DNA from 4 places in the Pseudomonas sp. GW821-FHT09C08 genome. Region 2 is predicted to be linked to each of the others. Evidence: predicted binding sites of a transcription regulator. Region 2 holds the regulator's gene; each other region holds the start of a gene.

Region 1 (7,534 bases), on a different contig from region 2:
CCATGCCGACGAAGTCCTGGCTGTCGAGCAGGAAGTGGCTGATCGGGTCGTCCTTGAACGTGTCGACGCCGAGGGAGATCACCAGCACCTCGGGGGCGAAGGCGCGCAGTTGGCGGCAGGCGTCGAGCAACGCGACCCGGTAGTTGGCCCACGTGGTGTTTTTCGGCAATGGGTAGTTCAGGTTTAAGCCCTCCCCCGCGCCGGCTCCGCGCTCACTGCTGGCGCCGGAAAAGTACGGGTAGGAGACGGCCGGGTCACCGTGCAGCGAGATGAACAGCACGTCCGGCCGCGAGTAGAAAATGTTCTGCGTGCCGTTGCCGTGGTGGAAGTCCACATCCAGCACCGCCACGCGCTGGGCGCCCTGGGTGATGGCCTGTTGCGCGGCAATCGCGGCGTTGTTGAGGTAGCAATAACCGCCCATGTACTCGCGGGCGGCGTGGTGCCCCGGCGGACGACACAAGGCGAAGGCGCTGTGATGACCTTCATCGATCAGGGCCAGGCCGGTGAGTGCGATGTCAGCGCTGGTTTTCACCGCGTTCCAGGTGGTACGGGTAATCGGCGAGCCGGCGTCCATGGCAAAGAAGCCGAGCTTGCCATCAATGAATTCCGGCACCTTTTGATTGGCCAGGTCACGTACCGGCCATACCAATGGCAGTGCGTCGTGGCTGCGGCCGATGGCGGTCCATTCGGCCCAGGCATGTTCAAGGAACGCCACATAGCGTTCGCTGTGCGCGTTGACGTAGCAGGCCCGATCAAAATGGCGCGGCACGATGATATCGCCCAGCCCGACATGCCGGACGCGGTCACGCACGGTGTCGGCGCGGCTGGGTTGTTCGAATGAGGGCTTTAGCACGCCGTCCTTGAGTTCGGTGCCATGGTGCAAACGATGGTCATCACTAAAAACAGTCAACATTTGTCGGTATCCGCCAGTAAAAGACAGGCTCTATTTTGTTCTGGCAGAGCCGGGCTTTCTTTGCTTTTACTTGCGCCGCTGTTAGGTTTATCGGGAATTTTTACCTCTTCGGCTGCTCATCATGAAAAATAAAACCAAACAGGTCGCTCTCGACGACACTGATCTCGCCATCCTCGCCCTCTTGCAGGAGGACGCGAGTATTTCCAACGCGCAACTGAGTGAACGCCTGTCGCTGAGCCTCACGCCCTGCTGGCGGCGCCGCAAACGCCTGGAAGAGGAAGGCGTGATCAAGGACTACCAGGCCAACCTCGACCGCAAGATGCTCGGGCTCGACATCCTGGCGTTTGTGCATGTGCGCTTCGCGATCCATACCGACCATGCGCCGGACGCCTTCGAGGCGGTGGTCAGAGACCTGCCCCAAGTGCTGTCGTGCCACAAGATCACCGGCGATGCCGATTACCTGTTGCAGGTGCTCGCCGAGGATCTCGACAGCTACAGCGAGTTCGTCGAAAGCGTTTTGCGCCGACAATTGGGGATTGCGTCGATCCAATCGAGCCTGGCGCTGAGGGAGGTCAAGGCAACCAGCCGAGTGGCGATCACGCGACGCGATTGACACCTCGCCCCAAAGGTCACTGCTGCAGTGCATAGCCAAATGCCATCCACTGCAGATGTGAAAAATTCGTTAACTAATTCTCCCCAATGGCTTTTTTGCGACAGAACCTTCTGGCACACTGATACGAATAATTATCATCATCTTTATTATTCGCCATGGAGGGCGCTCGGGGAGAGTCAGCTTCATGTCTGTGCAACAACACGGCGGTAACGGTTTTTCATTCAACCTGATGGCCCTGGCGGTCTGCCTGGCCAGCTCCCAAGCGGTCTTTGCCGCCGACACCGAAGCGCCAGCGGCCACGCTCGAGCTGGGTGCCACGCAAATCTCCGGTGACAGCCAGCTCGGCGAAACCACTGAAGGCACGCAGTCCTACACCACCGGCGCGATGAAAACCGCGACCAAGCTGCCATTGACCATGCGTGAAACGCCGCAGGCCGTCACCGTCATCACCCGCCAGCGCATGGACGACCAGGCCATGACCAGCATCAACGACGTGGTCAACGCCACGCCGGGGTTGTTCCTCAATTACTCCAGCGGCCCTGGCCGGCAGTCCTACACCTCACGCGGTTTCGACATCGACAACCTGATGTACGACGGCATCCCGAGTGGCTACAACGGCGTTAGCGTGGGTGCCCAGCCGAACCTGGCGATGTTCGATCGCGTCGAGGTCGTGCGCGGTGCCACCGGCCTGGTGACCGGCGCAGGCAACCCTTCGGCCGCCATCAACCTGATCCGCAAGCGCCCGCTGGATGAGCAGAAAGTCACCCTCACCGGTGCCGCCGGCAGTTGGGACGACTACCGTGGCGAACTTGACGCCTCCAGCCCACTGAATGACAGCGGCACCCTGCGTGGCCGGGTCGTCACCTCCTACCGCGACGCCAACAGCTTCATCGACAAGGTCGAGGAAGATCACGGCCTGTTCTATGCCGTCACCGAAGCCGACCTCAGCGAAGACACCACCCTGACCCTGGGTTTCTCCAACCAGAAGGACAAGACCAACTACTTCTGGGGTTCCTCGATGATCGGCCAGGACGGCCACCACCTGAACCTGCCGCGCTCCTACAACCCCGGCACCGAATGGGAAAACAAGGACCAGGAAATCAACACGGTCTTCGCCGAACTGCGCCAGCGCCTGGCCAATGACTGGAACCTGCAGGTCAACGCCAACTACGCCCAGCAGAACGCATTGTTCTCCGGTTCCTACCAGTCGCGCTGGGTCAACAACACACCGGCCCGGACGGTCTACCAGGCCGCCTTCGACGAGGACCAGGCCGGCGTCGACGCCTTTGCCAGCGGGCCTTTCCAGGCCTTCGGACGCACCCACGAACTGGTGGTGGGGGCCAGCAAGCGGGTCTACGACCTGACCACCCACAACTACAGCCCGTACGACACCAACTGGCCGCTCACGGCCGGCAAGCCGGACTTTGTGCACACCAACAACGACCACGAAGTCACCACCCAGGACGGCGTCTACGTGACCACCCGCCTGAGCCTGGCCGACCCGCTGAAGCTGATCCTCGGCGCGCGCCTGGACTGGTACGACTACAACAACCGTGATGGCGACGGCGACTACCATGTCACCCGCAACCTGACCCGCTACGCCGGCTTGATCTACGAGCTGGACGACCATCACTCGGTCTATGTCAGCTACAGCGACATCTTCACGCCGCAGAGCGAAAAAGACACCGCGGGCACGCCGGTCAAGCCGATCGTCGGCAAGAACTATGAAGTCGGCATCAAGGGCGAATACCTCGGCGGTGCGCTGAATGCGAGCCTTGCGCTGTTCAACGTCGACCAGGAAAACCGCGCCGTCCAGATCTTCCCGCAAACCTGCCCACAGGCCACGTGCTACGAAGCCTCGGGCGAGATTCGCAGCCAGGGTATCGACGTCGAGTTGCAAGGCGCCCTGACCGAGAACTGGCAGGTCGGCGGGGGCTACACCTACGCGCGGACCCACACCATCAAGGACGACGCCAACCCGCAGAAAGTGAACAAGCAGTTCGACACCGACACCCCGGAGCAGCTGTTCAAACTGACCACCCGCTACAACTTCCAGGGCCCGCTGGAAAAACTCCGGGTCGGCGGCAACATTTCCTGGCAGAGCCGCATGTACAACGACGTGCCGCTCAATGACGGTGGCAACTACCGCCTCAAACAGGGCGCCTACGCGGTCACCGACCTGATGGCCGGCTATAAGGTCAACGAGCACTTGGACCTGCAGCTCAACGCCAACAACATCTTCGACCGCCGCTACTATTCGTCCATCGCCAACTCGGTGAGCTACGGCGGCGACGCCTACGGCACCCCGCGCAACATGATGATGACGGCCAAGTACAGCTTCTGATCCAGGCTGGACGCCCACGGCGTGCCCCAATAGGCCTTGTGGATCACGCTGCTCGCCGCGCTTAAAGTCCCCCACAGGGATGCCGATAAACTCTTGGCATCCCTGATCCTGCACAAATCCTGATACCTGCTTTGCTCTACCTGCGGGCCCACGTGGCACGCCGCATGCTTTGTTCCTGGCCAGTCCACATGGAGTAAGAGTGAATGCCCGTCCGCACGCGTTTCCTGGAGCACTACCGCAAGGCCGACCGCATCATGCTGGCGTTGATCTGGCTGATGTTCCTGTTCTCGCTGGGCCTGGCGTTCTGGCACGACACCCTGCTGCAGGCGGTGATCGTGGGCGGTGGCACCAGCGTGGTGCTCACTGCGCTGTATCGCGCCTTTGGCGGCCGCCGCGCCATGCGTTGCGCGCTCGGGGCCGGACTGATGGTGATGGCCGCGCTGCACATCAACCAGGCGCAGGGCGTGATCGAATCCCACTTCGGCATCTTCGCGCTGTTGGCAGTGCTGACGTTTTACCGCGATTGGCTGCCGATCCTGATCGCGGCGCTGACCATCGCAGTGCACCACGTGGTCTTCCATGCGCTGCAGCATCAGGGTTTCCCGGTGTTCGTGATGGAGCATCACGGCGGCTGGGGCATGGTGTTCGTCCACGCCTTCTACGTGGTGATGGAAACCATCGCCCTGCTCTACCTGGCCGTGCACAGCCAGGCCGAAGCTGTCGAAAGCCAGGAAATGCTCGAGAAAATGCTCGCCGTCACCTCCCAATTCACCGTGGCAACCGCCCAGGGTGAAGGCAAGGTGCACGTGTCCCTCACCCAGCGTTTCGACCACTTCCTGCAGCAGATCACCCATCTGATCGACGGCGTCGCCCGCGACTCCCACGGCCTCGGCCAACTCGGCCAGGCCCTCGCGAGTACCAGCGGCACCCTGGAAAAAGGCGCGCGGCACCAACTGGCCGAAATCAGCCAGATGACCGGCTCGATGCAACGCATGGAAGACGCCATGGGCCACATCGCGGTGCACGTCGAGCACGCGGTGGAACACGCCGGCAAGGCCAGCCAACAGATCATTCGCGGCCAGGAAAGCGTCGGCCGCGCCCAGCAGGAAATCACCCAGTTGGCCTCGCGCCTCAGCGGTGCCAACCAGACCGTGGAAGGCCTGGCGGTGCAAGCCGAGCAGATCGGCACGGTGCTGGAGGTGATCAACAGCATCGCCAACCAGACCAACCTCCTGGCCCTCAACGCCGCCATCGAGGCAGCCCGCGCGGGCGAGCAAGGCCGTGGTTTTGCCGTGGTCGCCGACGAAGTCCGCAGCCTGGCGCAACGCACCGCCGTCTCCACCCAGGAGATCAAAACCATCATCGAAAGCCTGCAACAAGGCAGCCGCGAAGCCGTCGAGGCCATGCACGACAGCCGGCAGGGTGTGGAGCGCTGCGTACAAGACAGCCAGGTCGCCGTGCAAATGCTGCAGGCGGTCGGCCTCGACATCGCGCAGATCGACCAGCTCAACGGCCACATCGTCAGCACCACCCGCGAGCAGACCTCGGCGAACCTGGAGATAGTCGGGCGATTGCAGGCCGTGCAGAGCATTGCGCAGAGCACCGCCAATGACGTGGAAACCCTGGCGCGCAGCAGCGAGCAGTTGCCACCGATTGCGGTGCGGCTGGACGCGCTGGGGCGCAAATTTCACGCTTGAGGCCCGAGCGCTCATGAACCCCAGCGTTGCCCGCGTAATCGATAGGGTCCAGGCATCAACGGATACGTTACACTCGCCGCCCTAAATATCTGCCAGGGAGGCGACCATGAGCGTTCGCGGTAAAGACCGACAAATCGACAATATCGAGTTCAACGTCGGTGACATTGCACGCAGCAAAGCCTTTTACGGTGGCGCATTCGGCTGGACATTCGTCGACTACGGCCCCACCTATACCGAGTTCACCGACGGCCGCCTCACGGGTGGCTTCACCACCGGCGAACCGGTTCGACCGGGTGGTCCCTTGATCATCCTGTATGCGGACAACCTCGCTGAGACACAACAGCGGCTGCACACCCTCGGCGCGGTCATCACCCGCCAGACCTTCGCCTTCCCCGGCGGCAGCAGGTTCCACTTCACCGACCCCGACGGCTATGAACTGGCCGTATGGACGGCACACGAGTAAGCCTGCCGCGTCCCTTCATCGATCATCGACTGTACTTTCTGACATGGATTCAGGTTTTTTCATGCGCAAAATTGCCCTGCCGTTTTTGACCCTGCTGTGCCTTCAAGGCTGCGCCGAAATGCCGGCCTACTCGAATGTGGATTCCAGTGAACCGCGCGATGAGTCTCGCTACACCATCGTCGAAACCGACACCTACGCGGGAAGGCCCAACCGCAGCTTCCTGGACCTGCAGCCGGACCTGAACATCATCCGGGTCAACGATAAAAAGGTCGGCAATATTCCGTTCTCGACCTACTACTACAAAAATGACTCACCGCAACGCGCCGTGCTGATACCGGGCAGCTACACAATTCAACTGGAGTACCGGCTGCCGCGGTACTTCATGTTTGCGGACTTGGAATTCGAGGGAAAACCCGGGCAGAAGATCATCGCGCGCTCGCAGTACATTGGACTGAATCGGCTGAAGATCTGGCTGGAGGATTCGGCGACCGGGGAAGAGGTGAGCAAGGGCATGCACTAAGGCTCCAGGCCCCCGAAAGGATCGAGCATTGCCAGGCTATTTCGGACGTTATCAGCGAGCGCGCATGCCTGCAGCGCCATGCGTCACACCGGGTGCTCACGGCGTGGCGCTGGTGATCGCCTTGCGAGCAACGCGCTCCCAGGCCCGCACGGCTGAGGTGGCTGCCGCTGGAAACTCAATCGTGCGTTAATCAGGAGCCAGGCGCAGCGACAACGCCTCAATGACCTGCGCCACCAGGCTGTCGGTGCTGTGGGTCCCGTCAACCTGCAGCACCGCAGCGCTTTGACTGGCCAGCCATCGCGCGTGCCAGGCTCGATTGCGGCCGCCAAAGTGCGGATCGTCGTACTGCGAGGCCCATTCGCGAAAGGCCACATGGATCGCGTGCATGTCGCCGCCGGGTGCGATTCGGTCGCCAAAGCGTTGCTGTTCACGCGCGGCCAGGCGTTGAAGGCGGACTGGCGTTGCAGTGTCCACGAAGACGATCAGCTCGACCTGGGTGATCAATTCGTCGCCCCAGTTCATACACGAGCCCGTCAGCACCCAGTCTTCGTCGCCGAGTCTTTGCTGCATCAATGACACGCGCTCAGGCGCGGCACGCTTGGTGGTGAACGGTGGGTCCGTGGGCATCCAGTAAAAATCATCGACATCGACATGGAGCACGCCCAGCCGCGCTGCGAGGTTCTGGCCCAGCGTGGTCACGCCCGCGCACGAGGCACCGGTGATGTAAACGCGCATTTTTCCTCCCTGGAGACACATCGATTTCGAGGCCCGCACGATAGCCTAAATCCACCCTGATTGAATAAAACGACATCCTTGCACCTTCGCGACAAACACGTTACAAAGCCCCATCAAGTTGTACGACGTCCTAACAATAAATCGCCATCCCCGATGACGGCGCCCACTGTTCGAGCCCCTATCATGACTGCGCCTGCCCCCATTCAAACCACGCCTGCCCTGTTCTCGCGGCACATCGCCGTGTTGATT
Region 2 (7,534 bases):
TTCGCCGACCATGTTCATGATGTCGTCCAGGCGCGCGGTATCGACGCGCACGGTGGTTTCGGCTTCACTGGCCGGCTTCTCGGCCACGGCAGCCGCCGGCGCGCGGGCAGCAGCCGGGGCGGCGGCAGGTGCCGGGGCCGGTTTGGCAGCAGCAGGTGCAGCGGCCTTGGCCGGCGCCGGTTTGGCCGCCACCGGAGTGGCGGTCGCGGCAGCTGCCGGAGCCACTTCGCTGAACTTGCCCTTGCCGTGCAATTCGTCGAGCAGGGATTCGAACTCGTGGTCGCTGATCAGACCGTCGCCCGCAGGTTCTGCCGCAGCGGCCGGCGCAGTGGCAGTCGCGGCGACTTCCGGCAAGGCGTCGGCCGCGAAGGTGCCTTTGCCATGCAGTTGGTCGAGCAGTGCTTCGAATTCGTCATCGGTGATGTCGGTGCTGGTCGACGCGGCAGGCGCATCCACAGCGGCGGCAGGCGCCACGGCGTCGGCCGCGAACTGGCCTTTGCCGTGCAACTGGTCGAGCAGGGATTCAAATTCTGCGTCGGTAATGTCTTCGCTGGTCGGCGCTTGTGGCGCGGCGGCTGCAGGCGCTTCAGCCTCGGCTTTCACCGCATTGAGGGAGTTGAGCAACTGCTCGAACTCGCTGTCCGTCACGTCCGCTTCAGGCTCTGCCACAGGCGCAGGCTCAGCTTGCGCCACGGGCGCTGCCGAGGTGTCGGCCGGCTCTGCCAGGCGCGCCAGGGCGGCGAGCAGTTCCGGGGTGGCCGCAGTGATCGGGGCACGTTCGCGGACTTCGCTGAACATGCCGTTGACCGCATCCAGTGCTTCGAGAATCACGTCCATCAATTCCGAGTCAACGTGACGCTCACCCTTGCGCAGGATGTCGAACACGTTCTCGGCGATGTGGCAGCACTCCACCAGCTCATGGAGCTGGAGGAAGCCGGCGCCCCCTTTTACAGTGTGAAAACCGCGAAAAATTGCATTGAGCAGGTTCGCATCATCCGGACGGCTTTCCAGCTCGACCAGTTGCTCGGACAGTTGCTCTAAAATTTCGCCGGCCTCTACAAGGAAATCCTGAAGGATTTCTTCATCGGCGCCGAAGCTCATGTGGGTGCTCCTTAGAAGCCTAAACTGGATAACAGGTCATCTACGTCATCCTGACCTGACACAACGTCTTCACGTTTATCGGCATGAATCTGCGGACCTTCACCCTTGGCGAGATGTTTTTGTGGATCTTTTTCCGAGAGGATCGCTTCACGGTCATGTTCGATGCCGGCAAAACGGTCTACCTGGCCGGCCATGAGCACCAGTTTGAGCAGGTTGCTTTCCACTTCGGTGACCAACTGAGTCACACGCTTGATCACCTGGCCGGTGAGGTCCTGGTAATCCTGGGCCAGCAGAATGTCATTGAGGTTGCTGGAAACCGTGCGGTTTTCCTGCTCGCTGCGTGACAAGAATCCGTCGACCCGACGCGCCAGTTCCCGAAATTCCTCAGCCCCCACCTCGCGGCGCATGAAGCGGCCCCAATCGTGGCTCAGGGCCTGGGCTTCGGTGGCCATGCCATTGACCAGGGGCGTGGCGTTTTCCACCAGGTCCATGGTGCGGTTGGCCGCCGCTTCAGTCAGCCTGACCACATAGGACAGGCGTTCGGTCGCGTCGGTGATTTGCGAAATTTCTTCGGCCTGGGGCATGTGCGGGTCAATCTGGAAATTGACAATCGCACTGTGCAGCTCGCGTGTGAGCTTGCCCACTTCCTGATACAGGCCGCGGTCACGGGTCTGGTTGAGCTCATGGATTAACTGCACCGCGTCGCCGAACTGGCCTTTTTCAAGGCTGTCAACCAACTGGTGAGCATGCTTTTTCAGGGTCGACTCAAAGTCTCCCTGTGACGTTTCTTTATGCTCCATAGCTCCCCCGCGATGGCATTAGCCGTGGATGCGTTCGAAGATTTTTTCGATCTTCTCTTTCAAGGCCAATGCAGTGAATGGCTTGACCACATAACCGTTGACCCCGGCTTGGGCGGCTTCGATGATCTGTTCACGCTTGGCTTCGGCGGTCACCATCAGCACGGGAAGGCTGCGCAGTTTTTCGTCGGCGCGCACATGGCGCAGCAAGTCGATACCGGTCATGCCCGGCATGTTCCAGTCCGTTACCAGAAAGTCGATGCTCCCGCTGTTGAGGATCGGAATCGCCGTAATGCCGTCATCCGCCTCGACCGTGTTAGTGAACCCAAGGTCACGCAACAGGTTTTTTATGATCCGCCGCATCGTTGAGAAGTCATCAACGATGAGGATTTTCATGTTCTTGTCCAATTCGACCTCCAAGCAGTCTTAAACGCGCCCAGCACCTGGACGCGCCATTTCAATCAACAGGCATTACACAAAAAGGACTGCAGGGGGCACCACGGGCCGATCCCGCGAGGGTCAATCACCCTCGCGGTGTGGTTTGCAGTGCTCCCCAACACTGCCTGTCAGCGCGCTCGCCACTCTCCCAAACGCCCCCGCAAGCGGGCTGCGCACTGGCTGTGCAACTGGCTGACCCGCGATTCGCTGACTCCCAGGACCTCACCGATTTCCTTGAGGTTCAGCTCTTCGTCGTAGTACAGCGCCAACACCAGTCGCTCACGCTCCGGCAAATTGGCAATCGCGTCCGCCAACGCCCCCTGGAAGCGTTCATCCTCCAGGTCGCGCGACGGCTCCAGATGAGCACTCGCGCCGTCCTCGTGCAGCCCTTCGTGTTCGCCGTCCTGCAACAGGTCGTCGAAACTGAACAGGCGGCTGCCCAAGGTATCGTTCAAAATCCCGTAGTAATCGTCGAGACTCAATTGGAGTTCGGCCGCAACTTCGTGATCTTTAGCGTCGCGACCGGTTTTTGCTTCAATTGCGCGAATTGCGTCACTGACCATGCGCGTATTGCGATGCACCGAACGCGGCGCCCAGTCACCTTTACGCACTTCATCGAGCATCGCGCCACGGATGCGGATACCCGCATACGTCTCGAAACTCGCGCCCTTGCTCGCGTCGTATTTGGTCGACACTTCGAGCAGGCCGATCATGCCCGCCTGGATCAGGTCTTCGACCTGGACGCTGGCGGGCAGGCGTGCCAGCAAGTGATAAGCGATGCGCTTGACCAGCGGCGCATAGCGCTCGATCAATTCACCCTGGCTGTCACGTGCCGATTTCTTGTAAAGGTTGTAGCCGCTGGATGTCATAGCACCGGTCCTGCGCTCGTCTGATGCACCAATCGCTCGACGAAAAACTCCAGATGCCCCCGAGGGTTGGCAGGCAACGGCCAGGTATCGACCTTCTGGGCAATAGCCTTGAACGCCAAGGCGCATTTGGAACGAGGGAACGCTTCGTAGACTGCACGCTGCTTTTGCACAGCCTTGCGTACACACTCGTCGTAGGGAACTGCGCCGACGTATTGTAAGGCGACATCGAGGAAGCGATCCGTGACCTTGGTCAACTTGGCGAACAGATTGCGCCCTTCCTGTGGACTCTGGGCCATGTTGGCCAGCACGCGGAAGCGGTTCATGCCGTAGTCACGGTTAAGCAATTTGATCAGGGCATAGGCGTCGGTGATCGAGGTGGGTTCATCGCAGACCACCAACAGGACTTCCTGCGCAGCGCGCACGAAGCTGACCACGGACTCGCCGATCCCGGCGGCGGTGTCGATCACCAGCACGTCGAGGTTGTCGCCGATATCGCTGAACGCCTGGATCAGGCCGGCATGCTGCGCCGGGCTCAGGTGCACCATGCTCTGGGTGCCGGAGGCGGCCGGCACGATGCGGATACCGCCAGGGCCCTGCAGCAGCACGTCGCGCAGCTCGCAGCGCCCTTCGATCACATCGGCAAGCGTGTGTTTGGGCGTCAGCCCCAGCAGAACGTCGACGTTCGCCAGCCCCAGGTCAGCATCCAGCAGCATGACGCGACGGCCAAGCTCTGCCAGGGCCAGGGACAAATTCACTGACACGTTAGTTTTCCCGACGCCACCTTTGCCGCCGGTCACCGCGATCACCTGTACGGGATGCATGCTGCCCATTTTATTTCTTTACCTTGTCTTGCTTAGACGCAGGCTACATGGCTTGGCCGCGTGAATCGCTTGCAGACCATCGATGTAGGTACATTTCACGGTGTTCATCCTGCCCTCAACCCACCCGCTTTGCCGGGCTGTGATAGAGGTCGGCGAACATATCGGCCATCGCTTCCTCGCTAGGCTCTTCTTGCATTTGCACGCTGACTGCACGGCTGACCAACTGATGACGGCGCGGCAGATGCAGATCATCCGGAATCCGCGGGCCGTCGGTCAGGTAGGCGACCGGCAACTCATGACTGATGGCCAGGCTCAACACCTCGCCCAGGCTCGCGGTTTCGTCGAGCTTGGTGAGGATGCAGCCGGCCAGGCCGCAGCGTTTGTAGCTATGGTACGCAGCGGTAAGAACCTGTTTCTGGCTGGTGGTTGCAAGCACCAGGTAATTTTTCGACTTGATGCCGCGCCCGGCCAGGCTTTCCAGCTGCATGCGCAACGCAGGGTCGCTGGCTTGCAGGCCGGCGGTATCGATCAACACCACGCGCTTGCGCAGCAGCGGGTCGAGGGCGTTGGCCAGGGATTGGCCCGGGTCGACATGGGTCACCGACACATTGAGGATCCGACCCAAGGTCTTGAGCTGCTCCTGGGCACCGATACGGTAGCTGTCCATGCTCACCAGCGCGATATTCTGCGCGCCGTACTTGAGCACGTAACGGGCGGCCAGCTTGGCCAGGGTGGTGGTCTTGCCCATGCCGGCAGGGCCGACCATGGCGATCACACCGCCCTCTTCCAGCGGCTCGATTTCCGGCGTGACGATCATCCGCGCCAAGTGGGCCAGCAACATGCGCCAGGCCTGGCGAGGTTCTTCGATTTCAGTGGTCAGGGCCAGCAGGTCGCGCGACAACGGGCCGGACAGGCCGATGCGTTGCAGACGACGCCACAGGTTGGCCTGTTGCGGCTTGCTGCCTTGCAGCTGGTTCCAGGCGAGAGAGCCGAGTTGCACTTCCAGCAGCTCGCGCAGGCCATTGAGTTCAAAGCGCATCGAGTCGAACACGCGCTGGTCGACTGCGGCGGCCGGGGCCGGCGCTGCAGGACGCGGGGGTTCAACGAAGGTCGGCTCGACCAGCGGCTCGGCAGCGGTCAGCGGCAGGCCGGCGAACAACTGGCGGTTGGTGGTGGCGTCGCTGTCGCCACGCATGCTCAGTTCGGCCTGGGCCGAGACAATGCGCGAGGCCGTCTTGCGCAGCTCGTCTTCGAGTTCCATGTTCGGGACGCGCGGGGCCAGGGCCTGGGGAGTGTAATCCAGGGCAGCCGTCAGCTCGACACCGCCGGCAATACGACGGTTACCGATAATCGCGGCGTCGGCGCCCAGCTCATCACGAACCAGTTTCATGGCCTGACGCATATCGGCGGCGAAAAAACGCTTAACTTGCATAACCCACTACCCTCAGCCGTTGGGCCCTACTGTCGCGACGATAGTCACTTGCTTGTTGTCAGGAATTTCCTGATAAGCCAAAACGTGCAAATTCGGTACTGCCAGGCGCCCAAACCGCGACAACATCGCCCGGACGGGGCCGGCCACCAGCAGGATCACCGGTTGGCCCTGCATTTCCTGGCGCTGCGCGGCATCGATCAACGAACGCTGCAGCTTCTCAGCCATGCTTGGCTCCAGCAGAACGCCCTCTTCCTGGCCTTGTCCTGCCTTCTGAATACTATTGAGCAATATTTGTTCCAACCTTGGTTCCAAGGTGATCACAGGCAGCTCAGAGTCAAGCCCTACAATGCTTTGGACGATTGCGCGCGACAATCCGACGCGCACTGCAGCCACCAGGGCGGCAGTATCTTGACTCTTGGCGGCATTGTTGGCGATAGCCTCGGCAATGCTGCGGATATCGCGCACCGGCACCTGCTCGGCCAGCAGCGCCTGCAGGACCTTGAGCAGTTGCGACAGCGACAGCACGCCCGGCACCAGTTCTTCGGCGAGTTTTGGCGAGGCTTTGCCGAGCAAACCCATCAATTGCTGGACTTCTTCGTGGCCGATCAGCTCATGGGAGTGCTTGTACAGAATCTGGTTGAGGTGGGTGGCGACCACGGTACTGGCGTCCACCACGGTGTAGCCCAGGGACTGCGCCTGGCTGCGCTGGCTGATTTCGATCCACACCGCGTCCAGGCCAAAAGCCGGATCTTTGGCGGTAATGCCGTTGAGACTGCCGAATACCTGCCCCGGGTTGATCGCCAGTTCGCGATCCGGGTAGATCTCGGCTTCGGCCAGGATCACCCCCATCAGGGTCAGGCGGTAGGCGCTGGGGGCCAGGTCGAGGTTGTCGCGGATATGCACGGTGGGCATCAGGAAGCCCAGGTCCTGCGAGAGCTTCTTGCGCACCCCCTTGATCCGCGCGAGCAGTTGGCCACCCTGGTTGCGGTCGACCAGCGGGATCAGGCGGTAGCCGACTTCCAGGCCGATCATGTCGATCGGGGTCACGTCGTCCCAGCCCAACTCCTTGGTTTCCTGGGCCCGGGCCGGCGACGGCAGCAATTCCTGCTGGCGCGCGATTTCCTGCTGGGCCTGGACCTTGACCGCGTTCTGCTTCTTCCAGAACAGGTAGGCACCGCCGGCCGCCATGGCCGCCATGCTCAGGAACGACACGTGGGGCATGCCCGGCACGATGCCCATGATCGCCATGATGCCCGCCGCCACGGCCAGGGCCTTGGGCGAGGCGAACATCTGGCGACTGATCTGCTTGCCCATGTCTTCGGAGCCCGAAGCACGGGTCACCATGATCGCGGCAGCTGTGGATAACAACAGTGATGGCAATTGCGCCACTAAACCGTCACCAATGGTCAGCAAGGCGTAAACCTTGCCGGCATCGCCGAAGGTCATGCCGTGCTGGAAGATCCCGACCGCCATGCCGCCGATCAGGTTGATGAACAGAATCAGCAGGCCGGCGATGGCGTCACCGCGCACGAATTTGCTGGCACCATCCATGGAACCGTAGAACTCGGCTTCCTGGGCCACTTCCAGACGGCGCGACTTGGCCTGGTTCTGGTCAATGAGGCCGGCGTTGAGGTCGGCGTCGATGGCCATCTGTTTGCCGGGCATGGCGTCGAGGGTAAAGCGCGCGCTCACCTCGGAAATCCGCCCGGCGCCCTTGGTCACCACCACGAAGTTGATGATCATCAGGATCGCGAAGACCACGATACCCACCACGTAGTTGCCGCCGATCACCACCTCACCGAAGGCCTGGATCACCTTACCGGCGGCGGCGTGGCCGTCCTGGCCGTGGAGCATCACCACGCGCGTCGACGCCACGTTGAGCGCCAGGCGCAACAGGGTCGCCACCAGCAGAATGGTCGGGAACACCGCAAAATCCAGCGGTCGCAGGGCGTATACGCAGACCAGCAGCACCACCACGGACAGGGCAATGTTGAAGGTGAAGAACACGTCCAGCAGGAACGGCGGCATCGGCAACATCATCATTGCCAGCATCACCAGCAACAACAACGGCACACC
Region 3 (7,534 bases), on a different contig from region 2:
CCGAAACCGCCGTGATGCGCCGCAGTGACCTGGTCAAGCAGACCATGGACGCCCTTGGCCGCTTGGGCGTGCGGTTTTCCCTGGATGATTTCGGCACCGGTTTCTCATCCTTCGTGCACCTCAACAGCCTGCCGATCGCCTTGCTGAAGATCGACAAAAGCTTTGTCGGCGGTATGGAAGAGCGCGAAGAGAACCGCAAGCTGGTACACGCGATGATCAACCTGGCGCACAACCTCAACCTGGAAGTGGTGGCTGAAGGCGTGGAAACTCCTGAGCAGCTGGCGTTGCTGCGCTTGTTCGGCTGCGACCAGGCCCAGGGTTACCTGATCAGCAAACCGCTGCCGTTGCCGGAGCTTGTGGAGTACCTGACCTTCGGCAAAGGCCAGCAGGCCTTGCTGGGCTGAATCGAGTTGCGAACGCCACAAACTGTAGGAGCTGGCTTGCCTGCTCCTACATTGATCCATGCAGCCTTCAGTCCGCCTGGACAGCCTGCAGGGAGCTGTAGGTCTGCGGCTCCTGCCGAATCATGCGCTTCATCTTCGCCTCAAACGCCCAGGTCAGGCTGAGCGCCGCACATGCGAGGCCCAGCGCCAGCCCCCACCACACACCGGTCGGCCCCCAGCCCAGGGTGAAGGCCATCAGCCAGGCCGACGGAGCGCCGATCAACCAATAGCAACCCGCGCCGATCAGAAAAGTGGTCTTGGCGTCTTTCAGCCCGCGAATGCAGCCCATGGCGATGGTTTGCACGCCGTCGAACAGTTCAAACCACGCGGCCACGGCCAGCAGGCTGACGGCCAGGACGATCACGTCGTGGAACGCCGGGTCGTTGGGGTCGATCAACAGTCCGATCAGTGGAACGGAAAACAGCCACAGCACTGCGGCGAATCCCAACATCACCGCTGCGCCAAATCCGATGCCGACGCGACCGGCCAGGCGTGCATGCAGCAACTGCCCGGCGCCGTAATGTTGGCCGATACGCATGGTCACCGCGTAGGACATCCCCGCCGGCACCATGAAAGCCACCGAGACAATTTGCAACGCGACCTGGTGCGCGGCCAGCTGTGTGCTGCCCATCGTGCCCATGCACAGTGCGGCGAAGGCAAACAGCCCGACTTCCACCGCATAGGTGCCCCCAATCGGCAGGCCGAGGCGCCACAATTCCCGCAGGTACTGGGTGTTGAGGCGTAGCAGGCCGGTGCTCAGCGGGTAGGCGGCATAGGTGCGATTGCGGTGGATGTAGACCATCAACGCCAACGCCATGCCATTGGCGACGAGGGCCGTGACCAGGCCGATGCCCATCAGGCCCAGTTTCGGCAGGCCGAACATGCCTTCGATCAATGCGTGGTTGAGCAGGTAGTTGGCCACCGCGCCGCCGAGGCTGATGACCATCACCGGCTTCGCCTTGCCAATCGCGCTGGTGAAACCGCGCAAGGCCATGAAGCTCAAGAAGCCCGGCAACGCGAACGGCAGGATCGTCAGGAACTGCCCTGCCGCGTGCACGTTGGTTTCGGTCTGGCCAAACATCAGCAACAGCGGCTTGAGGTTCCACAGCAGCAAACCGGCCGCCAGGGCCATCAGCCACGCGAGCCATAGCCCGGCCTGGGTCAGGCGGGTGGCGCCTTCGATATCGCCCGCGCCGTGGCGGATGGCGACCAGTGTGCCCACGGCGGCAATCACGCCGATGCAGAAAATCGACACGAATGAATAGCTCGCCGCACCCAGGCCGCCACCGGCCAGGGCCTCGGGGCTCAGGCGCGCCATCATCAGGGTGTCGGTCAGCACCATCAGCATGTGCGCCAACTGTGAGGCAATCAACGGCCCTGACAGCCGCAGAATGGCCCAGAGTTCGGTACGTGCCGGATGCTGCATGATCATCACGCTCAAAAAGTCAGAGGGTTGGGGGAGGGTTGATTCTCGGCGCTCTCAGCGCATTGCACAAAGGGATAAATGCGATCGCTTGCATGATTAAAACTCATGCCTGTTTGATTCTGGTAGGGTTTTGGCATTGCGCTGTCGGAGCTTTCCCTATGTCTCGTCGTCTTCCTCCGCTTTACGCGTTGCGTGCCTTTGAGGCCGCTTCCCGACACAACTCTTTCACCCGTGCGGCCGAGGAGCTGTCGATTACCCAAAGTGCGGTCAGCCGACATATCCGCACCCTCGAAGAGCACTTCGCCTGCCGGCTGTTCCAGCGCAGCGGCCGCAACCTGCAGCTCACCGAAGCCGCGCGCCTGTTGTTGCCTGGGGTGCGCGAGGGCTTCGCCGCGCTGGAACGCGCCTGCCATACCCTGAACGCCGAAGATGACATCCTGCGCATGAAAGCGCCGTCGACCCTGACCATGCGTTGGCTGCTGGCGCGGCTCAGCCGTTTTCGGGCGTTACAGCCGGGCAACGAAGTGCAATTGACCAGCGCCTGGATGAGCGTGGACGAGGTGGACTTCAACCAGGAGCCCTTCGACTGTGCGGTGCTACTGAGCTACGGGCATTTCCCGGCGGACTGGGAGGCCAGCTACCTGTTTCCTGAACTGTTGATCCCCGTCGGCGCCCCGAACCTGTTGGCGGATGGGCCCTGGGATGCCGCCCGGCTGGCCACCGCCGAGTTGCTGCACCCCACGCCGGACCGGCGCGATTGGCGCAATTGGCTGGAGCGCATGGGGTTGTCATCCCAGGTGTCGCTGAAGGGCGGGCAGGTGTTCGATACCCTCGAGCTAGGCATGATCGCTGCCGCGCGAGGCTACGGCGTGTCGATGGGCGACTTGCTGATGGTGGCTGAGGACGTGGCCCAAGGGCGGTTGAGCCTGCCGTGGCCGACCGCCGTGGCCAGTGGTGAAAATTATTACCTGGTGTGGCCGAAGACCCGCCCCGGCGGCGAGCGTTTGCGCCGGCTGGCAGACTTCCTACAGGGCGAAGTGCGGGCGATGGTTTTACCGCCGGTCGAGCGCCTCGATTGAGTGGCCCGAGGCACGGGTGCGCAACCGTTTGCGAGATACCCCTGTGATTCGCTCAAGTATTTCCCGCGTCCGCCGAAGTAGGTGTGTTGGAACCATCGTGCACCAACGTTTCCCATCAGATAATTTGCCGAGCAGCGCTATGAGATCAGGATGATCCTGGCCTCGGCCAGGAGCCGTCATGTCTCAACCTCGCGCCCGGATTGCCTCACAGTTAGGCCTCGCATTAGCCGTGATACTGGCTGTTGTCATCAGCGGTAGTACGGTATTCGCCTTGCGTTCACTGGACTCCGCCAACCTCGACACCCGCGAAGAGCACCTGGCCAGCGAGGCGCGGCTGCTCGCCGATCAACTCAACACCTTCCACAGCACCTTGCGCGAAAGTACCCAGCGCTTGAGCGGGCTGTTTGAAAAGCGCTTCGGCGCCGGGTTGAGCGTGCATGCGGATCAACCGGTTACCGTCGCCGGGATGCAGACGCCAGGCCTGTACCTGGGCAATGACGTGTTGAACAACGATTTCGATGAGGTCGATGAATTCAAGGACACCTCCGGCGGCGTGGCTACGGTGTTTGTGCGCAGTGGCGAAGACTTCATCCGTGTCAGCACGTCCTTGACCAAGCAGGATGGCAGTCGCGCCATCGGCACGGTGCTGGATCATCAGCACCCGGCGTATCAGCGCCTGCTTGCCGGGCAGAGTTATGTGGGCCGTGCGGTGCTGTTCGAACGTTCCTACATGACCCAGTACACACCGGTGCGCGACGCGGCCGGCAAGGTGATCGCGGTGCTGTTTGTCGGCTTCGACTACACCGACGCGCAGAATGCCCAATTCGAAAACCTCAAGCGCTTCCGCATCGGCAAGACCGGCTCTCTTGCGTTGCTGGACGAACAGAAGCGCTGGCTGGTGCCGCCCGCTGGCGTGCAGGCACTGGATCAGGCAATCCCGGTGATGCTCGACCTGGCGAAGAAGCCGGGCGAGGGCCGTTTCTGGAGCGACAAGAACGAAGACTTCTACAGCGTCTCGGTGCCCTTCGAAGGCGGCCCGTGGTCGGTGGTCGCGAGCATGCCCAAGGCTGAGATCCGCGAAGTCACCTGGGCCGTGGGTATCCGCCTGGTGATCGGCAGCGTGCTGGCGATGCTGTTCGCGGTCGGCGCGGCGGTATGGCTGTTGCGCAGCAAACTGCAGCCGTTGAGTGATCTGGTGAGTCAGGCCGAGGCCTTGGGCGCCGGTGATTTGAGTGCCCGCTTGAACGTGTCCAGCCATGACGAAATCGGCCAGTTGGCACGCAGCTTCAACCAGATGGGCGAGGCGCTGTCGACCATGGTTTCGCACATTCGCAGCGCAGCCGAAGAAGTTAATAGCCGTGCCCAGGCCTTGTCCGGGTTGTCTGGCGGGGCTTATGAGGGCATGGAGCAACAGTCGGGCGAAATCACCAGCATGGCCGGCGCGGTGGAAGAGTTCAGCGCCACCTCGCTGAACATCGCCGACAACATGGGCAATACCGAGCGCCTGGCGCAGGAAAACGCGCAGCAGACCCGGATTGGCCGTACCTCGATGCAAGAGGCGTCGTCGTCTCTTGAGCACATCGCCACTGCGCTGAACAGCACCGCCACGGTGATCAACACCCTCGGCCAGCGCTCCCAGGAAATCGGCGGGATCGTCGGCGTGATCACCTCGATCGCCGAACAGACCAACCTGCTGGCGCTTAACGCCGCCATCGAAGCCGCGCGGGCCGGTGAACAGGGTCGTGGGTTCGCCGTGGTCGCCGATGAAGTGCGCAACCTGGCGTCGCGTACCCGCCAGGCCACTGATGAGATTTCCGGGATGATCCAGAGTATCCAGCAGGAAACCGGCAATGCCATCAGCACCATGGAGCACGGCAATGTGTTGATGCAGGAAGGCCTGTCGCGCAACGCCGACGTGGCCTCGGCCCTGGCACGGATCGACGAACAGAGCCGCTCGGCCGGCCAGCAGTTTGCCGCGATCACCACCGCCACCCAGGAGCAGAGCAGCACCGCGACCTTGCTCAGCAGCAACTTGCAGAGCATTGCGCTGGCCAACAGCGAGCAGCGTGAAGTGGTGTCGAACCTGGCGATTACGGCCAAAGAGCTGGAGACGCTGGCAGCGAGCTTGCGGCATGAGGTGGATCGGTTTCGCTGAAACTGGATTGGCGCACACTTCCTGCCCAGGCCCTGCTGATGCTCAAAAGGCTCAGGTGATCGCTGCCGGACGATATTGCAGCGCCTCTTGCAGGTGATGGCGAGCGATAGTGTCTGCTTGTTCCAGGTCCGCCAGCGTGCGCGCTACCTTGAGCAGCCGGTGGGCCGCGCGCAGCGACAATGTCAGTCGCTCGCAAGCGGTCTCCAGCCAGCTTTCGTCGACCTTTGCCAGCGTGCAATGCTTGCGCAGCCCCGGTAGATCCAGGAAGGCATTGGCGCAGCCCTGGCGCTTCAGCTGACGCTCCCGGGATTCGGCAACCTGCGCCGATGCCTTCGCCGTGTTATCGCCATCCTGCAGGGTCGGGTTCAGCGCGGTGGTCTCCCGGGCGACGGTGACGTGCAAGTCGATCCGGTCCAGCAGCGGCCCGGAGAGTTTGTTGCGATAGCGCTGAATCTGCTCCGGCGTGCACCGACAGCGCCCGCTGGGATCGCCCATGTAGCCGCAGGGGCAGGGGTTCATCGCCGCCACCAGTTGAAAGCGCGCCGGGAAACTCACGCGGTCGCGGGCGCGGGAAATCACGATATGCCCCGATTCAAGGGGCTCGCGCAGCACCTCCAGGACCTTGCGATCAAACTCCGGCAACTCATCCAGGAACAACACCCCGTGATGGGCCAAGGTGATTTCCCCCGGCTGCGGCTTCGAGCCGCCGCCCACCAAGGCCGGGCCTGATGCAGAGTGGTGCGGCTGACGAAACGGTCGGTGCGGCCAATGGCTCAGCGGCGCGAGGCTGACCACTGACTGAATCGCTGCCACTTCCAGGGCTTCCTGTTCACTCAATGGGGGCAATAATCCAGGCAGGCGGCTGGCGAGCAAGGTCTTGCCGGTGCCGGGCGGTCCGCTCAGCAACAGGTTGTGCGCGCCTGCAGCGGCAACCAGCAGAGCACGCTTGGCCATTGACTGGCCTTGCACTTCGCTCAGGTCCGGGTACGGCTTGTTCAGGTACAGCAGTCCATCGGACTTGTAGGGCTCAATCGGCGCATGCCCGTTCAGGTGTGCCACCACTTGGAGCAAATGGTCGACTGCGATCACCGTCAGCCCGGACGCCAGACACGCTTCCTCGGCATTCGCCCGGGGCACTATCACGGTGCGTCCGGCCTTGCGTGCTGCCAGCGCCGCGGGCAGCACGCCTTTCACCGCCCGCACCGCGCCGGACAGTGCCAGTTCGCCCAGGCATTCCACGTTATCCAGGGTCAGCGCCGGCACCTGCACGCTGGCCGCCAGGATCCCCAAGGCAATCGCCAGATCAAAACGCCCGCCGTCCTTGGGCAGGTCGGCGGGCGCGAGGTTGAGGGTGATCCGGCGGTCGGGGTATTTCAGCGCTGAATTGAGAATGGCACTGCGTACACGGTCCTTGCTTTCCTTGACTGCGGTTTCCGGTAAACCCACCAGAGTCAGGGACGGCAACCCATTGGCCATATGCACTTCGACGGTGACGGCAGGGGCTTCGACGCCAATTTGGGCGCGGCTGTGGACAATGGCGAGGGACATGCTCGTTCCTTGAAAGGGAGGGCCGCTTCCTGCGGTTTTTCAAGGGTAGACGAGCTGGATTAGAGCGGGGCGTGGAGGTTTTACAGAACGTATCCAGAGAACGAGGCAGAACAAATGTGGGAGCGGGCAAGCCTGCTGCCACATTTTGACCCCGTTGCGTCAGTTACTCGGCCGGGGGTGTCAACCGCGCTTCCAGCTCAGCCACTTTGGCTTCCAGGCTCTCCAACCGCGCACGTGTGCGGGCCAGCACGACCATCTGGCTATCAAACTCTTCGCGGCTCACCAGGTCGAGTTTGCTGAAGCCGCTTTGCAGCAGCGCCTTGAACTGGCTTTCGATTTCATTGCGGGGCAGCGGGGTGTCGCCGCTGAACAGGCGAGAGGCGTGGCCGCTCAGGGCATCGAGGAGATCTTTGGGCGCGAGCATGGGAAATATTCCGGAAAACTGTTGGCCGGCAGTGTATCACGCAGCGTCTATAGTGATTTTCACGGCCTGCCGCGCACGCTTTTCGCGCAGCTGGCCGTAGGGCGACGCACTGTTTTTGTGCGCATTGCGTTCGCCAGAAAGCCCCGCAGGTGGGCATAAGTGAGCAAAGGACTGATTTCAGTGATTTTTACGGAGCTGGCAAGGTTTCTGCTTAGACGATCATGACCCATGCACTGATGCAGTCGCTGTGACGAATGCAGTGCGCCGACGGATCAGGGGTACAGGTTTCGTCACCAGTGGTTCGCTGGCGTCGCCACGGCAATTGCCCTTGCGACGACGCGTTACAAAGCCAGGCACTGCGCTTAGACTTGAGACGGGTTTGTTTTCCTGGGGCAAGTCCACCAATTCGGGAGAGAGTTTTCATGAAGCTAGTCACTGCCATCATCAAGCCGTTCAAGT
Region 4 (7,534 bases), on a different contig from region 2:
CCTTTGTGGAAGCTGTCTTTGACTTCCGGCGCCCAGCGTGCGGCCAACTCTTTCAGGGTCGACACGTCCAGGTTGCGGTAGTGGAAGTAGCTTTCCAGCGCCTTCATGTGGGTATACAGGAAGCGACGATCCTGGCAGATGCTGTTACCGCAGATCGGCGACTTGCCCTTGGGCACCCATTTTTCCAGGAAGGCGATGGTTTCGGCCTCGGCCTCGGCCATGCCGATGCGGCTGTCGCGCACGCGCTGGGTCAGGCCGGAGTTGCCGTGGGTGCGGGTGTTCCATTCATCCATGGTGGCGAGCACGGCATCGCTGTGGTGGATGGCGATCACCGGACCTTCGGCCAAGGTGTTGAGGTTGCTGTCGGTGACAATGGTGGCCATCTCGATGATGACGTCGGTGTCAGGGTTCAGACCGGTCATTTCCAGATCGATCCAAATCAGGTTCTGTGGGTTTTGCATGGCTTGATTCTCTTGGCACCTTGGCTTAGCTGCGCAGTTTAGCAGGCAGGGGCGTGCTAGACTCGCGACCGTTTTACCCAACCTTTGCATTATCGACACGGAACACCAATGGCCAAACGCCAGCTCAATCGTCGCCAAAACTGGCGCATCGAAAAGATTCAAGGCGAACGCGCCGCCCGCGCCGCCAAACGTGAATCCTCCGCCGTGGAAGCGCTCGAGGGCGGCGACCTGGGCCCCGAACAGACAGGCCTGGTGATCGCGCACTTTGGCGTGCAGGTCGAAGTCGAGGCGCTGGAAGGCGAACTCGCCGGCCAGGTGTTCCGTTGCCACTTGCGCGCCAACCTGCCTGCGCTGGTGACCGGCGACCAGGTCGTGTGGCGCGCCGGCAACCAGGGCATCGGCGTGATCGTCGCCCAGTTGCCGCGTACCACCGAGCTACGTCGCCCTGACAGCCGTGGCCAGCTCAAGCCGGTGGCGGCCAACGTCGACATGATCGTCATCGTGTTCGCGCCGCTGCCCGAGCCCCATGCCAACCTGATCGACCGTTACCTGGTCGCCGCCGAACACGCCGGCATTCGCCCGCTGTTGCTGCTGAACAAGTTCGACCTGATCGACGAGCAGAACGCGCCTGCGCTCAATGCGCTGCTGGCGGTCTACCGCACCCTGGGTTACCCGGTACTGGAAGTGTCGGCGCATCACGGCGATGGCATGGAACAGCTGCAACAGCAGCTGGACGGCCGCATCAGCGTGTTCGTCGGCCAGTCGGGCGTGGGCAAATCGTCGCTGGTCAACAGCCTGCTGCCGGAAGTCGACACCCGGGTCGGCCCGTTATCGGAGCTGTCCGGCCAAGGCACCCATACCACCACCACCGCGCGATTGTTCCACTTCCCCGGCGGCGGCGAACTGATCGACTCCCCCGGCATCCGTGAATTCGGCCTCGGCCACGTCAGCCGCAGCGATGTGGAAGCGGGCTTTATCGAATTCAACGACCTGATCGGCACTTGCCGCTTCCGCGATTGCAAGCACGACCGCGAGCCGGGTTGCGCCCTGCTCAAGGCCCTGGAAGATGGGCGCGTGCAGCAGCAACGAATGAACAGCTATCGGTCGATTATTGCGAGCTTGCCCGAGAGCAGTTATTGAGGGGCCATTTCTTGATACATATAAATGGCAGCACCAAGCACCCTAGCCCATTGATTTAAAGGGTGCTGGCATCAAGAATCCGTGCAACTGGGTGGCCAATCGATGCAAGCCAGCTTGAATTCGAAATTCCTGATGCCCATCATCGCTCCGTCACCAGCGCAAGCTGGCAGGAGTCTGGATCCTTTTCGGGGTTGATCCAGCGGCGCAGAAGGGGCGAAGCAAGCTCCACTGCGCGTCGAATGAAGCCGCCTTCGGGCGGCTTTGCTTTTTGTGGGGCATTTACGATTGACTCTCTACTATCACCCCAAACAAGGCGACGTTCTTCTTTGCGATTTCACACGAGGCTTCGTTGCCCCTGAAATGCTACAAAGAGCTGTGGGTGAAGTGCGACATGATTTACACCGTCAGCTTCGAGCGCCTGGACAAGCTCCATAGAAAGACTCGAGCAAAAGGTCGAGAATATTTCGTGCCCCGGCTGGACACCAACGACATGCGAGGTGTTATCAGTGGAGGCAAAGCCTATCTCCCTCTTTGATAAGAAATGAAAAACGCCCCGATCAATCGGGGCGTTTTTCATTGTTGAGGTGGGCTGCTTGCAGCCTAGGAGCCCGTTGCAGGCGCCGTAGGATCCTTCACCCCGCCATCATCGAACAGGTTCAACTTCTGGCGCAGCTCATGCGCCGGCAACGGCTCCTGGCCGGGCGGGATGGCGTTCGGGTCGGCCGGTACTTCGCCGGGCGCACCGTCGCCTGGGGTCGGAACCGGTGGCGCGGCGTGCTGGTCGCCTTCGATCGCACGCTGGGCCTTCTTGGTCAGCACGACGATGTCGATGCGGCGGTTGATCGGGTTGAACGGGTCCTTGGGATCAAACAGCTGCGAGGAGGCGAACCCCACCACGCGCGCCACTTGCGGGTCCGGATAGCTGCCGGCGACCAGGGCGCGACGCGCCGCGTTGGCACGGTTGGCCGAGAGTTCCCAGTTGCCGAAGTCACCCTGGCCCGCGTACGGCTTGGCGTCGGTATGACCGCTGATGCTGATCTTGTTCGGTACCGCCTTGATGGTGTCAGCCATCGCCAGCAGGATGTCTTCAAAGTACGGCTTCAACCGCGCGCTGCCCGAGTCGAACATCGGCCGATTGGCCGCGTCGGTGATCTGGATGCGCAAACCGTCCGGCGTGATCTCGAACGAAATCTGATCCTTGAATTTGAGCAACTGCGGGTTTTCCTCGACCTTGGTCTGCAGTTCTTGCAGCAACAGCTCAAGGCGTTCCTGCTCGACTTGCTCAGCCATGGCCTCGACGGTATCGCGCTCGATCGGGATTTTTTCCTGAGGCGATTCGGTCTTGATTTCCGGGTTGATGGTGCGCTCCGGCGCCAACTGCGGCGAGCCGCCCAGGTCGATCACGAAGGGCGTACCGCTTTCCGAGAAACCAATGGGGTCCTTGAAGTAGCCGGCGATGGCGATCTTCTGTTCGGGTGTGGCGGTGGACATCAGCCACAGCACCAGGAAGAACGCCATCATCGCCGTCGCAAAGTCGGCGAAGGCGATTTTCCAGGCGCCGCCATGGTGCCCCGCAGCGAAGCGCTTGACGCGCTTGATGATTATCGGCTGGTTGTTTTCCATGGCTTAGCGACCGCGAACCGCTTGTTCCAGCTCGGCGAAACTTGGGCGATGTTTCGGGTACAGCACCTTGCGACCGAACTCCACCGCCAACGACGGCGGCATGCCCGACGCCGAAGCCACCAGGCACGCCTTGATCGCTTCGTAGAGGTTCACCTCTTCCTTGGCATCGTGGGCCAGGGAGGTAGCCAGCGGGCCGAAGAAACCGTAGGCCGCGAGAATACCGAAGAAGGTACCGACCAGGGCCGCACCCACGTGCATGCCGATGGCCTTCTGGTCGCCTTCGCCGAGGGACGCCATGGTCACCACGATACCGAGTACCGCCGCGACAATACCGAAACCGGGCATGCCGTCGGCGATGCCGGTCACGGCGTGGGAAGGATGTTCCAGCTCTTCCTTGAGGCTGAACAGCTCCATGTCGAACAGGCCTTCCAGCTCATGGGGCGCCATGTTGCCGGAGGACATGATGCGCAGGTAATCGCAGATGTAGGCGGTCATGCGCTCGTCTTTGAGCACGGCCGGGTACTTGGCGAAAATCGGGCTGGCCGCAGCGTCTTCGATGTCGGCTTCGATGGCCATCATGCCTTCGCGGCGGCTCTTGTTGAGGATCTCGTAGACCAGGCCCAGCACGTCCAGATAGAAAGAGTGGGTGAAGCGCGAGCCGAACATGCCCAGCGACTTCTTGATCACGTGCAGGGTCATGTAGCCGGGGTTGGCCTGCAGGAAGGCGCCAAACGCTGCACCGCCGATAATCAGCACTTCGAAAGGCTGGATCAGCGCGGCAATTTTACCGTGGGAGAGGACGTACCCGCCGAGCACACTTGCGATGACGACGATGATGCCGATAATTTTAGCCATAGGAGATGAGTACTTGCGCCGTCAGGTTCATGGACATATTTGGAGGAACTGAAAAACTCTTGTTCTACTTATCGGCAAAACTGCGCCAGACTATAGCCCGTTAAGGCGAAAAGCCAGTTCGGCCCGTTCCGGGCGTGTTGACCGCAAGTGATGATCGCGCCCCAATCATGGCTAATGAAACGACAGTCCCAACTGCAAAACCCAACTCCCTCGCTGCTTGGATCAAGCGCCTGGACGACGTGCTGCTGCCTGTTCCCCAGGCCAGCCACGAACGCGTGTGCAAAGCCATCCGCGATAGCCGCAGTTCGTTGCGAGACATTGCCGAACTGATGCAGAACAGCCCGGCCCTCGTACTCAGCGTGATGCGCGAGGCCAATAGCCACACGCATGGCAGCATGACGGCACCGGCGGAAAACCTTGAAGTGGCGCTCAATCGCCTGGGCCTCAAGCGCGCCGAAGAGTTGCTGGCACGCCTGCCCTCGGTCCCCGCCCAAGAGATTCCGGTGGCGTTGCGCCAATTGCTGCTGGTCAGCCAGCATGCCTCGCAGCAAGCCAACGGCTTGTTCGGCAGCCGCCTGGCGCGGTTGTGGCAAGACATTCACTGGGGCAGCCTGCTATTCCTGTCGCCGCTGTGGCCGATGGCGGTGGCCTACCCCAAGCTTCTCGAAGAGTGGGAACTGCGGGTTATCCACAAAGGCCAATCGGCGCGTGCAGTCGAGCAGGAATTGTTCGGCGTGCGTCTGCTGGACCTGTGCCTCGGCCTGACCGAAACGTGGCACCTGCCGATCTGGGTATCCCAGGGCTATACCCTGCTGCGGAACGAGCAACGCCTGCTGGTCAAGGCGCTGCATATCGCCCGCGAAGATGACCCGTTGCGCCACCAGCAATTGCTGGATGCCGATCCCAACCTGCGGCGCTGGCTGAATCAGCCGGCCAATACGGTACTGCTGGCCAACGGCCTCGCGATGTCGGCCCAGGAGTCCTGGACCTGTCCGCACACCCAGCGCTGGCAATACCTGACCGCGCTGTACCTGCAACAGCCTTTGGGCGACGTGCAGCAACAGGTGCACCAGCAAGCCGTCACCAGTGCGCGCACTACCTTGATGCCGGACCTCTGGCACCCGGCGCTGTCGCTGATCTGGCCATGGCATGTGCAGAAGATCCACCGCGGCCTGCTGCCGGCCCCACCGCCCACCGCCGAGGCCCTGGCGGTGTGGCGCAAGCGCTGCACCGAATTGCTGGTTGAGCCGAGCCGCTTCGCCAACGCCATGCACCTGACCACATGCGCCAAGGAGGCCCTGTCGGCCAGCGGCATGCAGCGGGTGATGCTGCTGATGACCGACCGTGCCCAGAGCACCTTGCGTGTGCACCAGGTCGACGGCCTGCCCAAGGACGCCGCCAACCTGAGCCTCGATGTGGTCCACAGCACGCTGCTGCAGCGCTTGCTGGAAAAGTCCGCCCAGGTGCGCCTCACGCCTGACAACCACGCGCAATTCTCGGCGCTGCTGCCGCCGATCCTGCGGCGCCTGTTCACCGGCGAGCACCTGCTGCTGCGCTCGCTGAGCTGCAATGGCAAGGTCGTGATGCTGATGGTCGCCGACCAGGGCGGTGGGCCGTTCTCGGAAACCACCGTGCAGGCCTTCGGCAAAACCGCCCAATGCATCGAGAAAGCACTGCACAGCTTTACCAACCGCAGCGCCTGATGCTTGCGCTACAATCGCCCTCTTTTATCGCCAACATTTGTGCCCAGGAGACCTCACATGCCTGACTTCTCTGGCTTGCCGCTGGTGATCGAGTCCAGCGACCTGCTCGGTCGACTGGATGCCGAACAGCTGATTCTGGTGGACCTCACCAGTGCCGCCCGCTACGCCGAAGGGCACATCCCCGGCGCGCATTTCGTTGACCCCAAGCGCACCCAACTGGGCCAGCCGCCGGCGCCCGGCCTGCTGCCCCACAAGGCCGACCTGGAAAAACTCTTCGGCGAACTGGGCCACACCCCGGACGCCACCTACGTGGTCTATGACGACGAAGGCGGCGGTTGGGCCGGACGCTTTATCTGGATGCTCGACGTGATCGGCCATCAGAAATACCACTACCTGGACGGCGGCCTGCTGGCGTGGCTGGCGGAACAACACCCGCTGTCGACCGAGGTCCCGCCACCAGTCGGTGGCCCGGTCAGCCTCACGCTGCACGAGGGCCCCACCGCCACCCGCGAATACCTGCAAAGCCGCCTCGGCGCGGCCGACCTGGGGATCTGGGATGCGCGCGGCCCGCTGGAATACTCCGGCGAAAAAGTGCTCGCGGCCAAAGGCGGGCACATCCCCGGCGCGGTGAATTTCGAATGGACGGCCGGCATGGACAAGGCGCGCAACCTGCGTATCCGCCGCGACATGCCGCAGATCCTCGAAGACCTCGGGCTGACCAGAGATAAAGAGATCATCACCCATTGCCAGACTCACCACCGCTCTGGCTTCACCTACCTGGTGGCCAAGGCGCTCGGTTATCCGCGAGTCAAAGGTTATGCCGGTTCCTGGGGCGAATGGGGCAACCACCCCGACACCCCCGTCGAGATTTAAGAGTTAAGGACAGTTAATGAAAAAGCAGTTGTTTATCCTCAGCCAGTACCTGCTGCCGCACCACCTGCTGTCGCGGTTGGCCGGCTGCATCGCCGAATGCCGCGTGCGCTGGTTCAAGAATGCCTTCACCCGTTGGTTTGCCAAGCGCTATCAAGTGGACATGTCCCAGGCCCTGGTGGAAGACGTGACTGCTTATGAGCATTTCAACGCCTTCTTCACCCGCGCCTTGAAAGACGGCGCCCGCCCGCTGGATCAAACCCCAGGCGCAGTGCTGAGCCCTGCCGATGGCGCGGTCAGCCAACTGGGTCCGATTGAGCACGGCCGTGTGTTCCAGGCCAAGGGCCACAGTTTCAGCGTGCTGGAACTGCTGGGCGGCGATGCCGCCGTGGCGGCGCCGTTCATGGGCGGTGATTTCGCCACCATCTACCTGTCGCCGAAAGACTACCACCGCGTGCACATGCCACTGGCCGGCACCCTGCGGGAGATGGTCTACGTGCCGGGGCGGATTTTCTCGGTCAACCAGACCACCGCCGAAAACGTGCCGGAGCTGTTTGCGCGCAACGAACGTGTTGTCTGCCTGTTCGATACCGAGCGTGGCCCGATGGCCGTGGTACTGGTGGGCGCGATGATCGTGGCGTCGATTGAAACCGTGTGGGCCGGCCTGGTCACGCCGCCGAAGCGCGAGCTGAAAACCTTCCGCTACGACGAAGCCGCACGGGCGCCGATCCACCTGGAAAAAGGTGCGGAACTGGGTCGCTTCAAGCTGGGCTCCACCGCGATCGTGCTGTTCGGGCCAGATCAGGTGAAGTGGGCAGAAGAACTGGTGGCAGGTTCGCCGGTGCAGATGGGCCAGGGTATCGCACTGCCGAAAGCCTGATC

The links. Region 2 encodes FliA, which starts transcription of late flagellar genes. Its sites were predicted from a motif close to CTAAAGTTTNNNNNNNNNNNGCCGNTAA; they were not measured.
Region 1: a site for FliA is predicted at 3,932-3,959, ahead of AC07OJ_RS05000 (methyl-accepting chemotaxis protein). Genes of this name have one in related genera too.
Region 3: a site for FliA is predicted at 3,000-3,027, ahead of AC07OJ_RS12505 (methyl-accepting chemotaxis protein). Genes of this name have one in related genera too.
Region 4: a site for FliA is predicted at 4,148-4,175, ahead of motA (flagellar motor stator protein MotA). Genes of this name have one in related genera too.

The regions. Positions count from the first base shown of each region.
Region 1 covers NZ_JBWKPG010000001.1:1,183,446-1,190,979, forward strand. The annotation lists gene AC07OJ_RS04985 (histone deacetylase family protein) at 1-913, opposite strand, end outside; gene AC07OJ_RS04990 (Lrp/AsnC family transcriptional regulator) at 1,035-1,526, shown strand; gene AC07OJ_RS04995 (TonB-dependent siderophore receptor) at 1,711-3,870, shown strand; gene AC07OJ_RS05000 (methyl-accepting chemotaxis protein) at 4,074-5,567, shown strand; gene AC07OJ_RS05005 (VOC family protein) at 5,674-6,030, shown strand; gene AC07OJ_RS05010 (hypothetical protein) at 6,092-6,550, shown strand; gene AC07OJ_RS05015 (P-loop NTPase family protein) at 6,737-7,285, opposite strand; gene AC07OJ_RS05020 (EamA family transporter) at 7,469-7,534, shown strand, end outside.
Region 2 covers NZ_JBWKPG010000004.1:489,218-496,751, reverse strand. The annotation lists gene AC07OJ_RS16945 (chemotaxis protein CheW) at 1-1,101, opposite strand, end outside; gene AC07OJ_RS16940 (protein phosphatase CheZ) at 1,113-1,901, opposite strand; gene AC07OJ_RS16935 (chemotaxis response regulator CheY) at 1,920-2,294, opposite strand; gene fliA (RNA polymerase sigma factor FliA) at 2,465-3,205, opposite strand; gene fleN (flagellar synthesis regulator FleN) at 3,202-4,035, opposite strand; gene flhF (flagellar biosynthesis GTPase FlhF) at 4,142-5,458, opposite strand; gene flhA (flagellar biosynthesis protein FlhA) at 5,471-7,534, opposite strand, start outside.
Region 3 covers NZ_JBWKPG010000003.1:325,776-333,309, forward strand. The annotation lists gene AC07OJ_RS12490 (putative bifunctional diguanylate cyclase/phosphodiesterase) at 1-404, shown strand, start outside; gene AC07OJ_RS12495 (NorM family multidrug efflux MATE transporter) at 472-1,875, opposite strand; gene AC07OJ_RS12500 (LysR substrate-binding domain-containing protein) at 2,028-2,948, shown strand; gene AC07OJ_RS12505 (methyl-accepting chemotaxis protein) at 3,127-5,103, shown strand; gene AC07OJ_RS12510 (YifB family Mg chelatase-like AAA ATPase) at 5,155-6,651, opposite strand; gene AC07OJ_RS12515 (accessory factor UbiK family protein) at 6,815-7,075, opposite strand; gene glnK (P-II family nitrogen regulator) at 7,498-7,534, shown strand, end outside.
Region 4 covers NZ_JBWKPG010000005.1:179,065-186,598, forward strand. The annotation lists gene orn (oligoribonuclease) at 1-461, opposite strand, end outside; gene rsgA (small ribosomal subunit biogenesis GTPase RsgA) at 570-1,601, shown strand; gene motB (flagellar motor protein MotB) at 2,202-3,224, opposite strand; gene motA (flagellar motor stator protein MotA) at 3,228-4,079, opposite strand; gene AC07OJ_RS18900 (HDOD domain-containing protein) at 4,247-5,782, shown strand; gene rhdA (thiosulfate sulfurtransferase) at 5,840-6,655, shown strand; gene asd (archaetidylserine decarboxylase) at 6,672-7,532, shown strand.